3 regions of the Brevibacterium sp. JSBI002 genome follow, and region 1 is predicted to be linked to each of the others. Evidence: predicted binding sites of a transcription regulator. Region 1 holds the regulator's gene; each other region holds the start of a gene.
The links. The regulator HspR, encoded in region 1, represses chaperone genes until heat shock. The targets are predictions, from matches to a motif close to AAGTTGAGTCNNNNNGACTCAACTT.
Positions count from the first base shown of each region.

Region 2: a site for HspR is predicted at 1,835-1,859, ahead of clpB (ATP-dependent chaperone ClpB). Genes of this name have one in related genera too.
Region 3: a site for HspR is predicted at 2,651-2,675, ahead of LJ362_RS03610 (ATP-dependent Clp protease ATP-binding subunit). Genes of this name have one in related genera too.

Region 1 is NZ_CP110341.1:3,270,055-3,276,762, forward strand. Features, by position in the region: gene LJ362_RS14845 (lipoprotein 17-related variable surface protein) at 115-1,428, shown strand; gene LJ362_RS14850 (DUF1206 domain-containing protein) at 1,554-2,426, opposite strand; gene LJ362_RS14855 (heat shock protein transcriptional repressor HspR) at 2,576-2,992, opposite strand; partial or broken gene LJ362_RS14860 (DnaJ C-terminal domain-containing protein) at 3,031-4,046, opposite strand; gene LJ362_RS14865 (nucleotide exchange factor GrpE) at 4,228-4,902, opposite strand; gene dnaK (molecular chaperone DnaK) at 4,902-6,708, opposite strand, start outside.
Region 2 is NZ_CP110341.1:3,414,178-3,420,885, reverse strand. Features, by position in the region: gene clpB (ATP-dependent chaperone ClpB) at 1-1,773, opposite strand, end outside; gene LJ362_RS15455 (Na+/H+ antiporter) at 1,891-3,468, opposite strand; gene LJ362_RS15450 (enoyl-CoA hydratase) at 3,575-4,354, shown strand; gene LJ362_RS15445 (NAD-dependent epimerase/dehydratase family protein) at 4,400-5,320, shown strand; gene LJ362_RS15440 (SDR family oxidoreductase) at 5,404-6,243, opposite strand; gene LJ362_RS15435 (FAD-binding dehydrogenase) at 6,240-6,708, opposite strand, start outside.
Region 3 is NZ_CP110341.1:835,032-841,739, reverse strand. Features, by position in the region: gene LJ362_RS03610 (ATP-dependent Clp protease ATP-binding subunit) at 83-2,632, opposite strand; gene LJ362_RS03605 (TetR/AcrR family transcriptional regulator) at 2,809-3,459, shown strand; gene LJ362_RS03600 (DHA2 family efflux MFS transporter permease subunit) at 3,456-5,204, shown strand; gene LJ362_RS03595 (DUF3152 domain-containing protein) at 5,292-6,083, opposite strand; gene LJ362_RS03590 (VOC family protein) at 6,189-6,708, opposite strand, start outside.

The DNA.
Region 1 (6,708 bases):
ACGGGGCCGAAGTCAGTGCTGAACAAAACGAACACAACTATGCGTGTGGTGAATGTTGCATTACTGTTACATTCGTAATACTTCACACCCAGCTGTAATTTTCTAAGGAAATACATGAAGAAGCTCGCCCTCGCACCCGCGGTGGCCATCGCCATCACCGGCCTGGCTGCATCCCCAGTCATCGCTGCTCCAAGCTCGGACAGCTACGCGCACACTGTCGTCAAGAACTCCGGCGATGCCCAGGAGAGCACTCCGTCTGAAGCACAGGCTATCGAGGCGAAGGTGACGACCTCCCCCAAGGAAATCACCGCCGAAGATCTCGCCAACAAGGAAGAGGGAATCGTCGTCACGATCACCGGCCTTGAAGCCGGAGACAAGATCTCGGATTCGCTCACCGGCGAAGCTGGAACTGCTGAGGGCGATACCTTCGAATACAACATCTACTCCACTCAGCCCGCCGAGGACATCTCGAACGGTACGGTCGATTTCTCCGTCACGATCACTCGCGATGGCGAGGAGCGCACCTATGACGGGCTGAGCTTCTCCGTCGTCGACGACACAGACGAGCCCGAGGCTCCCGAGGTCGACCCGAAGGTCTCGCTCAACGCCGACAAGTTCACGGAGAGCGAGTTTGCGGAGAACGGTGTCAAGGTCACCGGTGAAGGATTCGCTCCGGATGCCGCAATCAACGTCGTCGGTGGAAACGCACAGTCGCCCTTCGCCACCAAGCAAATCACGACTGACGACGAAGGAAAGTTCTCCACAACACTGAAGTTCGAAGGCGATGGCGACCTCCCCGCCGGCGACTACTCAGTCTGGGCATTCGACCCCGAAGCCGAGACCAGGTCCCCGGCTCAGGACTTCACCATCACCGAAGACGAGACCGAAGAGCCATCCGCTCCGGTCGAAGAAGCCAAGCTGACCGTCTCCCCCGAGTCGATCACGCCTGCTGACTTCGTCCAGGAAGACAAGGGCGTCACCCTCGCCGTCGAGAGCTGCGAACCCGGTGAAGACGTCCGCTTCCTCGTCAACCCCAAGGGCGAGTCGAGCGTCACCGCCTTCGACAAGACCGTCCAGGCTGACGACGAGGGCAAGGCCAACGTCAACGTCTACGGCACCAGCGCTTCCAACGCCTCGGCTTACGTCGGCGATTACGACGTCACCGTCACCTGCGGCGATGACGAACTGACCGGTGACTTCTCGGTCGAGGAAGACCCCAACGCTGGTGGCGGCGACGGCAATGAAGACGGCAACGGCGGAAGCGAAGATGGCGACAACGGAGATGCCGGCAACGGGGGCGACCTGCCCCGCACCGGTACCGAGCTGACCGGCCTCGTCGGCGGCGCCGGCCTCCTCCTCATCGGTGGGGTCGCGGTCGCCATGACCATGCGTCGCAAGAAGGTCGCCCAGGATCCCGCAGAGATCTGAGAGCGACTGACCTGAGAGCGTGCTGGCTCGACTGAGCTGGGCGTGAGTCGAAAAGGGCGCGAACCCAACCGGGTTCGCGCCCTTCTTCTCTGTGCTGCAGCGAAGCAGACGAATCAGAAGACTGCTCAATCCATGCGGTCGTACCTAGAGCGCAGGGCGAGGAAGACTCCGTAGAGGACCAGGCCCAAGCCCACCGCCAACAGCAGGTACGGCCCGAACGGCTGATCGCGCATGCCCTTGAGCGCACCGTCGATACCAGTGAACTCCTCCGGATCACCGGTCGCCGCAGACACCACGATGAGGATGCCCACCGACAGCAGCGTCGCACCTTTGCCCAGATACCCGACAACACCGGTGAACCCGACGAGGAAGCGGGTGAACGCGCTGCGCGGCCGACCAAGTTCATCTTTCCACTTCCGGCGCAGACCATTGATACAGAACACGATGCCGATGAGCGCAATCACGGCGCCGGCAGCCATGAGGATATACAGTCCGCCCGGGGCCTTCGCCACGGTCGTCGAGGCCTGTGAGCTCGCTTTGCCCGAGTCCGATCCTCCGCCGAAGACGAACTGGGAGAAGGTCGCGGCAACCACCACATAGGCAATGGCAGAACCGACCGTCGAGAAGAAGTCGATCCACTGTTTCCTCCCCTGCTTCTCCTCCGGGTCGCGAGTTCCGGCACCGCGCAGCGACGACGCACCGAAGAACGCGTTGACCAAGCACCACAACGCCATCAGCGCACAGCCGAGGAAGCAGATCACGATCAGCACCAGGCCGAAGGGCTGTGAAGCGATCTGTCCGACCGCTCCCGCCTGGTCGGCTTCGCCGCCCTGCCCCAGGCCGATCGTCACGGCCGTCGCACCGAGGATCGCATGGACCAACCCGTTGGCAATGAAGCCCGCGCGGGCCACACGCTCGAACCAGCGGCTGTCCGCGACTTCCTGAGCCGCCGAATCGGCACTGTCGGCGACCTGTCGAACCTTCTCTTTCTCGTTCACAGAGTCAGTGTCGCACAACACGTGTACTTTTCTGCGCCGCAATGAACTGGATTCGTCGAGCAACGCGAAAAGGCGGAGTGCGCACCGAAAGTTCGGTCCGCACTCCGCCTCGACGCTGTTCTCAGCGTCCCAGTCGGGCCTCGTCGGGATCAGCCGCGTCGGTACCGGTTGTACAGCACCAGAGCTCCCGGCTCAGGGCGACCCTGTGGGCGTCGTCCCCTCGAGATCGAGACGACGTCTCCGCCCACGGTTCCGGCCGCGAAGACACGCGCATCGCGTTCCTGCGCCGACCGGCGTGCCCGAACCTCGTCCTCAAGCTCCTCGTTGCGGCTCTTGAGCGCATCGACCTGATTCTGCAGGTCGATGATCTTCTTGATCCCGACGAGGTTGACTCCCTCGTCCTGCGACAGCTGCTGGATCAGTCGCAGCTTGGCGATGTCCTTCCCGGAATAACGCCGGCCCCGGCCCGCAGTGCGTTCCGGAGAGACGAGACCCAGTCGGTCATACTGCCGCAGCGTCTGCGGGTGCATGCCCGCCAGATCCGCGGCCACCGAGATGACATACACCGCCGCACTCGATGAAATGTGCAATGTGATTCACCACCTCAGCTGGCCTTGGCTTTGTCCAGCAAGTCGGCGCGTGGATCCTCACCTTCGGTGGCGGCCTTGAACGACTCGACTGCCTGCTTGGCTTCCTTGGACAGATTCTTCGGCACCACGATCTCGACTGTCGCCAGCAGATCGCCGGAGCCCTTCTTCGTCTTCACACCTTTGCCCCGCACGCGCAGGGTCCGTCCCGAGGGTGTCCCCGGTGCGACCTTGACCTTGACGGGCATTCCGCCCAGGGTCGGCACCTTGACCTCGGCGCCGAGGGCCGCCTCGTCGAAGCTGATCGGCAGTTCCATCCGCAGGTTGTCACCATCGCGGGTGAAGACCGGGTGCGGACTCACGTGCACGGTGAGGATGACATCACCGGGCTCGCCGCCGTTGGGGCTGGTCTTGCCCTTGCCGGCCAGGCGGATCTTCTGCCCGTCCTTGACCCGATCGGGGTGCGCACGGTCAGCGGCTTCCCGCCGGGCATGTTCAGCTTCACCGAGGCGCCGTCGATGGCTTCGGTGAACGACAGCGTCGTGCTCGACTTGATGTCGCCGCCCTTGACCGGAGGCTGGTAGCCGCCGTATCCGCCGCCACCGCCGAAACCTCCACCGAATCCGCCGAGCAGATCCGCCAGGTCCGGGGGAACGTCTCCCCCACCGCCGTAGGTCGTGCGGGTCCGCGTACGTCCGCCGCCTCCGAAGAGGTCGGAGAACACGTCGTCGAATCCGCCGCCGGCAGCCCCGCCGGGTCCACCGGAACCGGCGCTGAACCTGGCGCCGCCGCCCATGGCGCGGACCTGATCGTACTGGGCCCGGGACTCCTTGTCGGAGAGCACCTGGTGGGCCTGGCCGATCTCCTTGAACTTCTCCTCGGCCTTCTCATCACCGGGGTTGGCGTCCGGGTGATACTTGCGCGCGAGCTTGCGATAGGCCTTCTTGATCTCGGCGTCGGAAGCGTCCTTGGAGACGCCGAGGGTTTTGTAGAAGTCCTTGTCGAACCAATCATTCTGAGGTCCGGTATTCACCTGGCACCTCCTTTCCTTCCAATCAATCCTGTCATCAGGGTATTCACTTGTCCTCTCACAATCCGCATCCCCGGGGCGATGCCCCGAAGATCCGGACCGCCGCCGAGGCGGTTCCCCGGCCCCGTACGTCGGTGAACCGGCGTGCGGGGCGGGCGGCCGCCTCGGCGATCGTGGTCGCTGCTCAGTCCTCCGGCTGCTGGACACCGACGCGGGCGGCGCGGATGATGCGCTCCCCGATCCGGTAGCCCGGCTGCATGACCAGGAAGAGCGTCGGATTCTCGACCTCGTCCGAAGGCTGCTGCATGAGCGCCTCGTGGATGTTCGGATCGAACTCGTCGCCGACCTCTCCGTACTGCTCGACGCCGAGCTTGTTCAGCGATTCGACCAGCTTGTTCACGTGGGTCTCGAAAGGCCCGGTGACATCGCCGTTATCGCGAGCGAGCTTGACCTCGTCGAGCACGGGAATCAGGGCCTCGACCACCTTGATCGTGCCGCCGAGTGCCGCACGCTCACGTTCGCGGTCGGCCCGCATCCGGTAGGCCGCATATTCGGCGTTGATGCGCTTGAGGTCGGCCAGGTATCCCGCTGCCTCCGAACCCGGTTCGGGCTCGGCCTCCGGCTCGATGTCCTCGAGACCCGAGGCATCGGACGGGATGTCCACACCGAGGTCGCTGGCATCGGCCGCGGCAGCCTGTTCGGCATTCGGGTCCGCGGTCGGCTCCTCGCCGGCCCCGGCCGAGGCCGACTGGGCGTCGGCCTCGGGACGGACCTCACCGGTGTTCGGATCGACCCGGCGCTTGTCACTGAAGGTGAAGCCTGGCTCCTCGGACGACTTGTCGTTGCCCTCGGCAGTCATTACTTCTTCTCCTCATCCTCTTCGTCGACAACTTCTGCGTCGACGACATCGTCGTCGGCGCTTGCATCGGCTGCGCCCTCACCGGCAGCTTCGGCGCCTTCGGCACCGCCCTGCTGGCTGTAGATGGCTTCGCCGATCTTCTGCTGGTTCTCCACGAGCTTGTCGTAGGCGCTCTTCACGGCGTCGTCGTCTTCACCCTTGAGGGCTTCCTTGACGGCGTCGACGTCGCCCTGCATCTCGGTCTTGAGCTCTTCCGGCAGCTTGTCGGCGTTGTCGGTCAGCAGCTTCTCGGTCTGGTAGGCGAGGTTCTCCGCGTTGTTGCGGACGTCGGCAGCCTCACGGCGCTTCTTGTCCTCTTCAGCGTGCTCCTCGGCCTCGCGGACCATGCGGTCGATGTCTTCCTTCGGCAGTGCGGAACCGCCGGTGATCGTCATCGACTGCTCGGTGCCGGTGCCCTTGTCGGTGGCCGACACGTGGACGATGCCGTTGGCGTCGATGTCGAAGGCGACCTCGATCTGCGGCACACCGCGCGGAGCCGGCGCGATGCCGGTCAGCTCGAAGGTGCCGAGGTTCTTGTTGTCGCGAGTGAACTCACGCTCACCCTGGAATACCTGGATCGACACGGAGGGCTGGTTGTCCTCAGCGGTGGTGAAAGTCTCCGAACGCTTGGTCGGGATCGGAGTGTTGCGCTCGATGAGCTTGGTCATCACGCCGCCCTTGGTCTCGAGTCCGAGCGAGAGCGGGGTGACGTCGATGAGCAGGACGTCCTTGCGCTCACCCACGAGGACACCGGCCTGGACGGCGGCGCCGATGGCGACGACCTCATCGGGGTTGACGCCCTTGTTGGGCTCCTTGCCTCCGGTGAGTTCGGTGACGACGGCGGAGACGCCGGGCATACGGGTCGAACCGCCGACGAGGACGACGTGGTCGATGTCGCTGACGGAGACGCCGGCGTCCTTCATGACTGCGTGGAACGGAGCCTTGGTGCGCTCGAGGAGGTCCTTGGTCAGGTCCTCGAACTTCGCACGGGTGAGGGTCTCATCCAGGTGGATGGGTCCGTTCTCGCTCATCGACAGGTACTGCAGCGAGATGTTCGTGCTGGTGGCCGAGGACAGTTCCTTCTTGGCCTGCTCTGCGGCTTCCTTGAGGCGCTGCAGAGCGGTGGCATCCTTGGTCAGGTCCACGCCGTAGTTGTTCTTGACCTGCTCGACCAGCCAGTCGACGATGCGCTGATCCCAGTCGTCACCGCCGAGGCGGTTGTCACCGGAGGTCGCACGGACCTGAATGGTGGAGAAGTCGTCTTCGTCCTTGCCGACTTCCAGCAGGGAGACGTCGAAGGTACCGCCACCGAGGTCGAAGACGAGGATGAGCTCGTCTTCCTTGCCGCGCTCGAGGCCGTAGGCAAGAGCGGCAGCGGTGGGCTCGTTGATGATGCGCGAGACATTGAGGCCGGCGATCTCACCGGCGTCCTTGGTTGCCTGGCGCTCAGCATCGTTGAAGTATGCGGGAACGGTGATCACCGCGTCGGTGACCTTCTCCTGCAGGTACTCTTCGGCGTCGTGCTTGAGCTTCTGGAGGATGCGTGCCGAAACCTCGGGGGCCGTCATCTTCTTGCCGCCGATCTCGGTGGACCAATCGGTGCCCATGTGGCGCTTGACCGATGCGACTGTGTTCTTGATGTTCGTGACGGCCTGGCGCTTGGCGATCTCACCGACGAGGGAGTCGCCGTTCTTGTTGACTGCGACGACGGACGGGGTTGTGCGACCGCCTTCCGCATTTGCGATGACCTTCGGGTCGCCGCCCTCG
Region 2 (6,708 bases), 140 kb from region 1:
GATGGCGTCGGAGACCGCGGCGACGGCGTTCTTCTGCCCGATGAGACGCTCACCGAGGATGCCCTCGGCTCCCAGCAGCTTCTCGACCTCGCCCTGGACGAGGCGTCCGGCCGGGATGCCCGTCCACGAGGAGACCACCTCGGCGATGTCGTTGCTCGAGACCTTGTCCGAGACCATCTGATCGGATTCCGCTCCCGCCTCGGCCTGGGCCTCGGCGGCTTCGGCCTCGGCGATCTCCTTCTGCACGGCAGGGATCTCGCCGTAGAGCAGGCGGGATGCGGTTTCGAGGTCCGTGTCGCGCTGAGCCTTCTCGGCGGCCGAACGCAGCTCGTCGAGCTTCGTCTTCAGCTCACCGACCCGATTGAGGCCGGCACGCTGGGACTCCCACGTGGCTTCGAGTCCGCGCAGCTCCTCCTCCTTGTCGGCAAGGTCGGCACGCAGGGCACTCAACCTCTCGATCGAGGCGGAATCGGTCTCCTTCGCCAGGGCCATGTCCTCCATCTTCAGGCGGTCCACGGCGCGGCGGAGCTCATCGATCTCGACAGGGGCCGAATCGATCTCCATCCGCAGGCGGGAAGCCGCCTCGTCGACGAGGTCGATGGCCTTGTCCGGCAGCTGCCTGCCGGTGATGTACCGGTTCGACATCGTAGCGGCCGCGACCAGGGCGCCGTCGTTGATCGAGACCTTGTGGTGGGCCTCGTAGCGTTCCTTGAGCCCACGCAGGATCGCGATCGTGTCCTCGACACTGGGCTCACCGACGAAGACCTGCTGGAACCGCCGCTCCAGGGCGGGATCCTTCTCGATGTTCTCGCGGTACTCGTCCAGCGTGGTGGCACCGATCATCCGCAGCTCACCGCGGGCGAGCATCGGCTTGAGCATATTGCCTGCGTCCATCGAGGAGTCTCCGCCGGCACCGGCACCGACGATCGTGTGGAGCTCGTCGATGAAGGTGATGATCCGGCCGTCGGCGTTCTTGATCTCCTCGAGCACGGCCTTGAACCGCTCCTCGAACTCGCCGCGGTACTTCGCACCGGCGACCATTGCGGAGAGGTCGAGGCTGATGAGGGTCTTGTCGCGCAGCGATTCGGGCACGTCTCCGGCCACGATCCGCTGGGCCAGGCCTTCGACGACGGAGGTCTTGCCGACGCCGGGCTCACCGATGAGGACGGGGTTGTTCTTCGTCCTGCGCGAGAGCACCTGCACGACGCGGCGCACTTCCTTATCGCGGCCGATCACCGGGTCGAGCTTGCCTTCCCGGGCGACGGCGGTGAGGTCGATGCCGAATTTCTCCAGCGACTGCATCGTCTCCTCGGGGTTCTCCGAGGTTACCTTCTTTCCGGCACGCAGTTCGGGCAGGGCCGCGAGCAGCGCGTCCCGGTTCGCCCCATTCGCGCGCAGGGCCTCACCGGCGCCGTCCTTGCCGGCCGCAGCGGCGAGCAGCAGGTGCTCGGTCGAGACGAACTGGTCACCGAGCGCCGTCATCTCCTCCTGCGCGAGGTTCACCATCTCCAGGCCGGCGCGGGAGAGTCCCGGCTGGCTGACGGTGGAACCGCTGACGGTGGGGAACCCGCTGATCACGGATTCGATGGAGCGCAGCACGGCCTGCGGGTCGGCGCCGACCTTCGTCAGCAGGGTCGCAGCGAGCGAATCGGGCTGGTCGAGCAGGGCCGCGACGAGGTGAGCCGGTTCGATCTGGTTGTTCTTCCGGGCGACGACGTCGTTGACCGCAGCCTGCAGCGCCTCCCGGGATCTGGTTGTCATCTGTGCGTCCATGTACGCATCTCCTTCTCAAATTCTGTGCTGATTTCAGCTCTCGAAAGGAACAACACCGACAAAGTTGAGTCTATTCCGCTCAACTTTGAAAATCGAGAAGAATTTCGCCGCCCGTCCCTACCTCGTGATGACCGACTGGAGGTCGAAGCGGTGGAGCACCTTGTCCGCGACCTCCGGATCGGTGCCGCGTTCGCGACGGGCCTTGAGCACCTCGGCGCGGGCGGACTGCATGGCTTTCTTCTGCACGGCCAGCATCTGCTCCCGGTGTTCCTTGAAGGCCATCGCCTGTTCCGAGCTCGCCTGATCATCGGTGGTTCCGCTGAGGTGATCGTGCAGGACTTTGAACCGTGCCCGCAGGGGTTCGATGACGTCGTCGGGCAGGCTGTCATCGTTCTTGATCTCGCGCATCGCGGCCTTGTAGGCGCGCAGTGCGATGTCCCTGGTCGCCTGATGTTCCTTCTCCGCCTCGTCGTCGATGCCGAGGGCGGCGACGACGGTCGGAAAGCTCAGGCCCGCCAGCACCAGAGTGACCAGTAGGACCACCGCGGCCGCGACGACGATATAGGACCGGCCGGGGAACGGGGCGCCGGAGGACGTCGTGGCCGGGATCGACAGAGCCAGGGCGACCGTGGCGAGGCCGCGCATCCCGCCCCAGGTCATCAGCGTGGCATCGCGGACGCTCAAAGGTGCGGCATCCGGATCCTCCTCGCGTCGCTTGCGTTCGATGACAGTGCCCAGCAGCAGCCATACGAAGCGGACGGCGACGACGATGAGAGCGATGAGCCCGCCGACGAGCAGCGCTCGCCCGAGGTCGGCGTGCTCGGATTCGACGATGAGGCGCAGGTCGAGACCGATGAGTCCGAAGGCGATTCCGGTGATGAGCATCTCGAGGACCTGCCACGTCGAGTTCTGCGTCACCCGCTCCGCCGAGTTGCCCTCGACATCGCGGCGCCGCACTTCGAGAGCGGCGACGACGACGGCGATGACCCCGCTGGCGTGGAAGTGCTCGGCGACGAGGTAGACGCCGAAGGGCAGGACGAGCATGAGGGAGGAGCGAGCGATCGTGTGATCGATCTTCTCCATCACCCACCAGGCGGCGAAGGACAGGACGAGGCCGACGATGATCGCCACGACGGCGGAGACGACGAACGACACGGCCAGATCTGCATAGTCCACCTCGGTGCCGGCCAATACCGCGGCCATCGCGGTCTGGAAGATGACCAAGGAGGCGGCATCGTTGAACAGGCCCTCGCTCTGCAGGGTCGACATGATGCGGCGGGGGATCGACACGGTGCTGGCGACGGCTTCGACGGCGACGGGATCGGGTGGGGCGAGCATGGCGCCGAGCGCGATGGCCGCGGCGATCGTGATTCCGGGGATGAGGAAGACCGCGGACCCGGCGACTGCGGCCACGGTCACCCCGACCAGCGCCACGGACATGCCGAGGATCGTGCGCCACCGGATCGCGAACAGCGCCCACGATGTCTTCTGTGCGGCGGCGAAGAGCAGGGGCGGCAGGAAGAGGGGGAGAACGAGCTCCGGATCGATGGCCACCTCGGCGAAGGTGGGGATGAACGCACCGGCGATGCCGATGAGGACCATGAGGGCCGGCCACGGAAGTTTGAGCTTCTGTCCCAATCCGACCACCACCGAGGTGGCGGCACCGAATCCGATGATCATCAGCAGTGTGGTCATGCCAGTCCTTCCGTGCCGCATCCCTCGGGGCGGATGTGTCCGGAGGCGGGCGGAGATCGTCTGCGCAGATTCCGCGCGGCCCGGCGACCATTGGCAGAATGAGGCTATGTCGGAATCAATTGTATTCGGCCACCTCGACGACGGAGTCGCGTCCGTGACGATCAACCGGCCGTCCACGCGCAACGCACTGTCGCGTGAGGTCATGGAAGACCTCATCGACACCCTCACCGAGGTGGCCGACCGCACCGATGTGCGCGCGGTCATCCTCACCACCGCCGGCCATGTGTTCAGCTCCGGTCATGACCTCACCGAGATCCGCGGGGCGGATCTGGAGACGCAGCAGACCACGTTCGATGCCTGTGCACGGCTGATGCAGCTCATCCAATCCATCCCGCAGCCGGTCATCGCGCAGGTTCAGGGAGTGGCCACGGCAGCCGGCTGCCAGCTGGTGGCGACCTGCGATCTGGCCGTTGCCGCCGAGTCCGCCAGATTCGCAACTTCGGGAGTGAAGATCGGGCTGTTCTGTTCGACGCCGATGGTGGCGCTCTCCCGTGCGGTGCCCGCGAAGCAGGCGATGCGGATGCTGCTGACCGGTGATTTCGTGACCGCTGACGATGCGCTGAAGTTCGGTCTCGTCTCCGATGTCGTCGCCGACGCCGACCTCGAGTCCGCCACCATGGAATTGGCTCTCAAAGTCGCGTCCGCCTCGTCGGCTACAGTTGCCCTAGGAAAGGCCGCGTTCTACGAACAGCGGGAACTGCCTGTGGCCGATGCCTATGCGCGGATGTCGCAGGTGATGGCGGACAACGCCGTCGCGGCCGATGCGCAGGAAGGGATCGACGCCTTCCTGACGAAGAGGGTGCCGCAGCGGCAGCACCGCCGCTGAGGCGGTGGGCGTGAAGATGAGAGAGGGAACATTGTGGCGGTGATAGTGACCGGAGCCAGCGGCTTCATCGGTGGTGCCATTGCACGGGCGCTCGCCGATCGGGACGACACGGTCTACGCGCTGTGCCGGCGAGATCCCGAGATCCCCGGAGTGAACTTCCAGCACTGGGACATCACCCAACCCGCGTCCGCCTCGGTGACCTCGTTGGCCAAGAATGTGACCGCGGTCTTCCACTGTGCCGGAATCGCCTCCGTCAGTGCCGATGACGACGCCCTCTACAACGTGAAGGTGACGGGCACACGTCATGTCCTCGATGCGTTTCCGAAGGCCCGCATCGTCCACGTGTCCTCGACGACGGTGTATTCCGAGTCCGAACCCCACGCCGAGTTGTGGGAGGAAGCCGGGCCGAAGGACCCCAACGACTTCGCCGACGCATACTCGCGCACTCATGCACTCGCCGAGCAGCTCATCATGAGGATCCGCCCCGATGCCGCGATCCTGCGTCCCGCGGCCGTCTACGGTCCGGGGGAGACGATGCTCATGCCGTTACTGTCGAGGCTGTCTAAGAAGGGTGTGCTGCGGCTGGCCGGCGGCGGTCGGCAGAAGCTCACCCTGACGCATGTCGACAATGTGGTGCGGGCCGCGCTCGCCTGCCTCGACGTGCCGTCGGCGGCGGGACCCTTCAATATCGGCGACCCGATTCCGTACCGGCTCAAAGAGGCGATCGTCACGCACTTCGCGCGGATGGGCTACGACCAAGTCGTCATCGAAGGCGTGGCGAAGGACAAAGCGCTGTTCGCGGCGAAGCTCGGACTCAGGATCAAGGGCGTGTTCAAGCGCGGGGACCGAGCGAAGCTCTTCCTCGTCAAGTACCTGCAGTCGGACCGGACCTACAACCTGTCGCGGCAGCAGCGGGTACTCGGAATCTCCACCACGCAGCACCTCATTCCGTCCCGCCTGCAGTAGGACGCCAGGTCGGGCGGCCAGCTTCAGCGCTTCAGCCTGACATCAGCGGTACAGCAATCCTCCGGACCCGGCGACTGAGACGCTCACCGCTTGAGGCCGTGCTGGGCGGCGACGATCTTCGACATGAGCTCGCGGGGAAGCGCACGCCCCAGCAGGAACGGCAGCGGTGCTCTGCTGCCGACGGCGTAGAACTCCCGCGGCCTCGGCGCGATGATCGCATCGACGATCGTGGCCGCAACCTTCTCGGCCGGAATGCCGCCGCGTTCGTTGGCATCGAGATGCTCGAGCATCGTCGTCACGTCCTGCGTATAGGGCGAACCGTCGTCGAGGTATTTCGTCCGCCGCAACCCGATGCCCGTGGCGATCGATCCCGGTTCGACGGTGCTCACCCACACGCCGAAGGGCGAGAGCTCCTGCCGAGCCGCCGTGGAGAAAGCGCGCAGAGCCGCCTTCGCCGCCGAATACGAACTGCGGTGGGCCAAGGGGAAGCTGGCGAGCATCGACCCGACCATGATGATGCGCCCCGCCCGCCGAGCACGCATTCCGGGCAGTATGAGTTGGCTCAATCGAACGGGGCCGAACACATTCGTGCGGAAGAGCCGTTCGATGGCCTCGGCCGGCAGCTCTTCGAACGGACCCGACTGGCTCTCCCCGGCATTGTTGATGAGCACATCGATGCCGTTGAGCAGGCCAAGCTCCTCGAGCTCCGCGGCCAGCCGGTCGGGGCCGTCGGGATCGGCGAGATCCAGCGGAAGATAGCGGACACCGGGGATCCGATCGGCGGGGGAGATGCGGTCGGGGTTTCGGCCGGTTGCCAGCACCGTGCAGCCTTTCGCCGCCAGCGCCTCGGCGACGGCTCGACCGATTCCCGAGGTGCCGCCCGTGACTAAGACGGTGAGATCTGACTGCGTGCAGCTGGTCACGAGTGCGCTCCTTCGCCTTGTGCAGACCCGCTTTCCGGTCGCCCAGATGCCACCGCACGGCCCGCCTGCTCTGCGGCAGCGCGTCCGGCGCGGAGGCCGGAGAAGATGCAACCACCGAGGAACGTTCCCTCGAGTGCGTTGTACCCGTGCATTCCGCCGCCCCCGAAACCGGTGACCTCGCCGGCCGCGTAGAGGCCCGGAATCGTCTCGCCGGATCCCGCCAGCACCTGCCCGTCGAGGTTCGTCTCCAGCCCTCCGAGGGTCTTGCGCGAAAGCAGACTCAGACGCACCGCGATGAGCGGACCGTGTGCCGGGTCGAGGATCTTGTGTGGTTTGACCGCACGCACGATCTTGTCGCCGAGGTAGGACCGCGCATTGTGGATGGCCTGGACCTGCGCGTCCTTCGAGAACGCATGCTCGGTCTGTCGGTCCCGCTGCTGGATCTGCTCCACTAGATGGTCGTGA
Region 3 (6,708 bases), 1.3 Mb from region 1:
GAGCCCGGGGCGGAGGATTCCCATCCTCCGCCCCGGGCTCTGTGGCGGCGGCCAGTGCACGGCCGCCTCGGCGATCGAAAGATCAGGCGATCATCGGCTCCGGGCGGGTCCCGGCAACGACCTTGAGTGCGCCGTCGACGACAGTGGCGCGCACGGTGCCGCCCTCATCGACCGCCTCGGTGACGAGGAGATCGGCGATGCGGTCGTCGAGCTCGCGCTGGATCGTGCGACGCAGCGGACGAGCGCCGAACTCGGGTTCGTACCCTTCGTCGGCCAGCCAGTCGAGAGCCTCTGCCGAGACGTCGAGGGCGATGCCCTGAGCCTCGAGGCGCTGCTTCGACGCGGCCAGCTGCTGATCGACGATGGACCGCAGCTGCTCACGGTCGAGCCGCGAGAACATCACGGTGTCATCGATGCGGTTGATGAACTCCGGCCGCATGAACTCCTTGAGGCGACCCATGACCTTGGCCTTGAGATCCTTCTCCGCGTCTCCCGCAGCACCGGAGGCGAAGCCCAGCGGAGTGCCGGACATGAACTCGGAACCGAGGTTCGAGGTCATGATGACCACGGTGTTGCGGAAGTCGACCGTGCGGCCCTGACCGTCGGTGAGCCGTCCGTCGTCGAGGACCTGCAGCAGCAGGTTGAACGCATCCGGGTGAGCCTTCTCGACCTCGTCGAGGAGGATGACCGAATACGGGCGACGGCGGACCTTTTCCGTCAGCTGCCCAGCCTCGTCGTAGCCGACGTAGCCGGGAGGAGCACCGACGAGGCGGGACACCGTGTGGCGTTCGCCGAACTCGCTCATATCGAAGCGGATCATAGCCGACTCGTCGTCGAACAGGGTGTGCGCCAGAGCCTTCGCCAGCTCCGTCTTTCCGACGCCGGTGGGGCCGAGGAAGAGGAAGCTGCCGATGGGCCGATCGGGATCGGCCATACCGGTCTGGCTGCGGCGGATGGCGCGCGACACCGCGGTGACGGCCTCATCCTGTCCGACCACTCGGTCGTGGAGGACCTCTTCCATATTCGCCAGTCGTGCCTTCTGGCTCTGCGTCATCCGTGCTGCCGGGATTCCGGTGGCACGGGAGACCACATGCGCGATCTCCTGCTCACCGATGATCGCCTCGGCGGCAGCGGTCTTCGCGGCCTCCGCGTCCGGGTTCTCAGCGGATTCGATCCGGGCGGTCACCTCGTTGATCTCATCGCGGACACGGCCGGCACGCTCGTAGTCCTCGACCTCAATGGCGGACTTCTTCTCCGCTTCGAGTTCGGAGAGATTGAGCTTGAGTGCGTCGATATCGACCGCGGGTCCGCGACTGAGCGACATCCGGGCACCCGCCTGATCGATGAGGTCGATGGCCTTGTCCGGCAGGAACCGGTCGGTGATGTAGCGGTTCGACAGCTCCACGGCCGCGCGGACCGCCTCGGCGGTGTAGGTGACCTCGTGGAACTCCGCGTAGCGGTCCTTGAGCCCGTCGATGATCGTCACCGCGTCCTCGACGCTCGGCTCACCCACGGTCACCGGCTGGAAGCGGCGTTCGAGGGCCGAATCCTTCTCGATGGTGCGGTACTCCTTGAGCGTGGTCGCGCCGATCATGTGCAGATCGCCGCGGGCCAGGCGCGGTTTGAGGATGTTGCCGGCGTCCATCGAGTTCGCTTCGCCGTTGCCGCCGGCACCGACGAGGGTGTGGAGTTCGTCGACGAAGACGATCATGTCTCCGTCGTCGGCGATCTCGTTCAGCGCTCCGGTCAGGCGCTCTTCGAAGTCGCCGCGGTAGCGGGTGCCGGCGAGCATGCCGGGCATATCGAGAGCGACGATGCGCTTGCCCTGCAGCTGCTTGGGAACTTCGCCCGAATGGATGGCCTGGGCGAGTCCCTCGGCGACCGCAGTCTTGCCGACACCGGCCTCACCGAGGAGAACCGGGTTGTTCTTCGTCCTGCGGGCGAGGATCTCGATCGTCTGCTCGATCTCCTCCGAGCGGCCGATGACGGGATCGAGCTTGCCTTCGGCTGCGAGCTCGGTGAGATCCGTGCCGAACTTCTCCAGCACGGATTCCTGGCCGCCCTCACCTTCGGCCTCCTGGCCGGGGTGCAAGCCTGCGGCTTCGGCTGCCTCGGCACCGGCCTGCAGTGCAGCCTGGGTGACGCCTGCCTGGGCGAGGATCCGACCGGCAGGCATCTCCTGGTTGAGCACAAAGGCGAAGAACATGTGTTCGGGATCGATGTAGGTCGACCCGAAGGCTCGCGCCACCTGGTAGGCGTCGAGCAGGGCACGCTGGGCCGAACCGGTCAGTGTGGGCGTGGAATCCGCCTCGGTGTCGGTTGCAGCCGGAAGGCGCTCTTCGATCGCATGAGCGATGGCCTCGGGGTCGGCGCCGGCCTGGCGCACGGCGGAGATTCCGGGTTCGGAATCGACCATGGTGCGCAGGATGTGGAGCGCGTCGACCTCGGACTGACCGTGTCGCCCTGCGAACTCCGCGGCCGCTTCGATGACCTCGTGGCTGCGCTTGCTCAGCAGCCGGTTGATGTCGACGGAACGGCCTCGGCGGGCTCCGGTCTGTCCCTGGAGGAAACGAGCGAGGAACTCGTCGAACGAGTCTCCGCCTGAGCCTGCGGGTCCGAAGAATGTGGCCAAAGCTGACCTCCTCTTTCAAAGTTGAGCGTATACGACTCAATCAACAGGTGCATGCGGACTTATATTCCCACCTGCCGCCCGCCCGACGACGGAGTGTGAATAACATCACTGTCGAGAAATGCATCGCATGCATTTCTTCATTTGGTGCAAATTTGCAAAAGGTGCATAATTTTCTGGTGAACTCCGAACCGACCGAATCCCTGCGCGAACGTCAGACCCGTGAGCGCCGCGCGTCCATCCACGCCGCGGCCGTCGATCTCGTCTTCGATCATGGCCTCGACGAGGTGACCGTGGCTCGGATCGCGGAAGCCGCGGAGGTCTCGACGCGCACGTTCTTCAACTATTTCCCCACCAAGGAGATGGCGATCGTCGGACTGACGGCCTCGGACGACATCGCAGCCGCACTGCAGCGATTCATCGAGGACTTCGAGCCCCGGCGCGAGCGTCTGGCGGAGGATCTCTCCTTCACCATCCGGGCCGCGTTCGAGTTCCTGCTGCCGCGGTCGGCGAACAAACAGAAGCTGCGCGCAATCCAGGCTCGGCATCCGCACCTCGGCATGCTCAGCATGGAGACGAAGCGGCACTACTCCGAGCAGATCATCACCGGCATCCGCCGGCGGATCGAACGTCGCGGAATCACCTTTGCCGATGACGACACCGCCGCACGGGCCGCGCGGATGCTCGCGCAGCTGTGCAGCATCCCGCTCGAGCACGCTTTCGCCTCCGCGCGATTCGACCCCGAAAACGAATTGGACGACGAACGGGTGGACCAGGCGTTCACCTCCTCGATCGACCTGTTCCTGACCCTCTTAGAAAGGCTGAGATGACCACTACCGCCACAGAGCCCGCTGCCGAGAAGCAGCACAGCGCCGAGGAGGAGCCGGAGATCGAGACCCCGTCAGTGGTCCTGCTGTTCGTCGGCCTGATGCTGGCAATGTTCATGTTCTCGCTCAACCAGACCATGCTGGCTACGGCCCTGCCGACCATCGTCGGCGACCTCGACGGCGTCGACCAGATGCTGTGGGTCTCGACGGCGTTCATGTTGGCGGCGACGATCATGATGCCGATCTACGGCAAACTGGGAGACTCGTTCAACCGCAAGAAGATCTTCATCTTCGCCATCTGCATGTTCATCCTCGGCTCGATCGTCGGATTCCTCGCCCACAGCATGGCCGTCCTCATCACCGCACGCGTCATTCAGGGCCTCGGCGGCGGCGGTCTCATCATCCTCTCGCAGGCTCTCATCGCCGCGGTTGTGCCGGCTCGCAAGCGCGGCCCGTACATGGGCATCATGGGAGCGAACTTCGCGGTCACCTCGGTGGCGGGACCGCTGATCGGCGGCTGGATCACCGAGGGTCCGGGCTGGCGCTGGACGTTCGCCCTCAACCTGCCGTTCGGCGTGCTCGCCCTCATCGCCGCCATCCTCTTCCTCAAGGTCCCCAAGTCGGACCGGTCGGTCAAACGCCATGTCGATGTCGCGGGCATGATCCTCATCGCCGAATTCACCTCGGCGCTCATTCTCACAACTTCGTGGGGCGGGCATCAGTACGACTGGGACGATCCGATCATCATCGGACTCATCGCCATCGCCGTCATCAGCGCCGTCGTCTTCGTCTTCGTCGAACAGGCTGTGCCCGAACCCGTCATCCCGATGTTCGTGTTCAAGGACACGAACTTCGTCCTCTGCACGATCGCCGGCATGTGCATCGCCATCGGCATGTTCGGCGTCCTCTCGTACATGCCCACGTTCCTGCAGATGGCGCACGGGATCGAAGCGACGAAGGCCGGGCTCCTCATGGTGCCCATGATGGCCGTGATGCTGCCGAGCTCGGTCATCATCGGCTTCGTCGTCTCGAAGACGGGACGGTACAAGTGGTACCCGGTGCTCGGCAGCGCGATCGTCGGCGTCGCCCTCTTCCTCATGGGGACCTTCGTCACGGCCGATCAGAACGTTCTCGTCGTCATCGGCTGCCTGTGTGTGCTGGGCCTCGGCCTGGGACTGTCGATGCAGATGCTCGTGCTCATCGTCCAGAACTCGTTCCCGGTGGCGATGGTCGGCACGGCGACGGCGTCGAACAACTTCTTCCGCCAGATCGGCGGCACGCTGGGCATGTCGCTGATCGGTTCGCTCTTCACCTCGCGGCTGGCATCCAACCTCGAGGACGGCATCAAGTCCCTGGGACCCCAGGGCGCCCAGGCGATGAAGGGCACGGGGTCGAATTCGCTGACCCCCGAAGTGGTCAAGTCGCTGCCCGATCCGATCCACTCGATCATCGTCAATGCGTACAGCGATGCGCTGGTGCCGATCTTCCTGTGGGTCTGCCCGCTGGGAATCATCGCGGCAGTCATCCTCATGTTCGTTCGTGAGAAGGCTCTGGCCACGAAGATCGATGCGGGCGCCCCGACGGACCATCAGCGTGAGGTCGTCGCGACCGACAGCATCGCTGTCGTCGAACAGCCTGGAGCACTGACCCCCTCGGGCACGAGCTCCGTCAGCGATGAGATCGAGCACAAGAAGGCCACGCAGGGTGCCGGCGACTACTCTCTGCGGCCCCGCTCGCCCAAGCACTGATGCGAACGTCCACGCCATGACAGCGCGGGCCCCGCATTTGCGGGGCCCGCGCTGTATCGGCCGGAGTCAGTCCACGGCAGCCGCGGACTAGCCCTTCGAGGGCCATCCGTTCGGCTCACACCCCTGCAGGCCCTTCGTCTGCTGCTGCATGAGCGGGGCCGTCTTGCCTGGTCCGGGGCAGGATTCGTGGCCGTGGCCGAGAGCGTGACCGACCTCATGGTTGATGAGGTACTGCCGGTACTGGACGATATCGTCGAACTCTTCGGTGGCAGAGACCCAGCGCTTGGCGTTGAGGATGACGTTGGGACCGTTGCGACACGAGAGCTTGCCCAGGGTCCGCAGCGGCAGGCACATCTCGTCGACGGTATCGGGGCTGGCGATGGAGATCATCGTGTCCTGACCTTCATCGACGAGCTCGATGGAGACGTCGTCCATGTCCTGCCAGCCGCGTTCGTCCTGGAGGGTCTTGATGATGAAGTCGCCGGCCTCATCGACGTCGATGGGCAGGTTGTCCTCGACGCGCAGGGCGACCTTGAACGTCTTGCCCTCATCGCGGTTGGGTCCGGTCTCCTCTTTCGGCCGCTCCCACCGGCCGCTGCCGTGGGTGTCGATATCGTCTTCGCCCACCCCGGCGGCCCCCGCGTCGTCGATGCTCGAGGTCTTGGAGGGCGAAGGGGATTCCGTCGCCTCACCCGACTGCGTGGTCTCCCCCGTCGGGTAGGCGGAGGCGGCAGGAGTCTCCGCTGCCTTCGGAGTCGGCCGGGTCTCTTCGTCGGCGGCGGGCGCGCAGGCGCTCAGTCCGACGAGCAGCGAGACAGCGGCAAGCGAGGTCAGGGGGCGCAAGCGTGGGCGGGAAGCGAGGCGGATTCGACTGGGCACGCCTGAGAGTCTATCCCGTGCCGATTCATCGAAAAACGGGCTGAGTGTCGAGAAACGGGTGTGCGCACGCGTTTCTCGACACTCAGCCCGTTTCTCGGCGAGTGATCAGAACTCGAGCACGCCGCCGGGTCCGCGCAACCAGGCACGCAGACGACAGTCCGGCCCCTCGACCACCGTGGTGTCACCGGCTCCGAGCACCTCGAGCACCTGCCGCGCTGCCTCGGGCTCCGGCGATTCCACACGGAATTCGAGCAGTTCGAGGGTGGGCAGGGCTGCCTCGGCGGGATGGACGGATTCGCCCCAATCGATGAGGAACGGCTGCGCACCTGAGTGCGGCAGCGGAGAACGCGTGGTCAGCCGCCATTCGAGACGGTCGCCTTCGGCAGTCTCGCGGGCCATATCCTGGACCTCGCCGAAGTCGATGCCCGCGGTGTTCGCGGCCGCGACCTTCGCGAGGAACGCCGGCGGATGGATGGCCCAGGTCTGCAGGGTCGGCTCGGCGGCCAGATGTGCGTCGAGCGGAAGGGTGCCGTCAGCGGGCTTCTCCTGCTGCGGGTCGGGGCCGAGGATCTCGAGGTAGGTGTGCGCTCCCTCCGGCCAGCCCGTCGGGGCGAGCCCGAGGAGG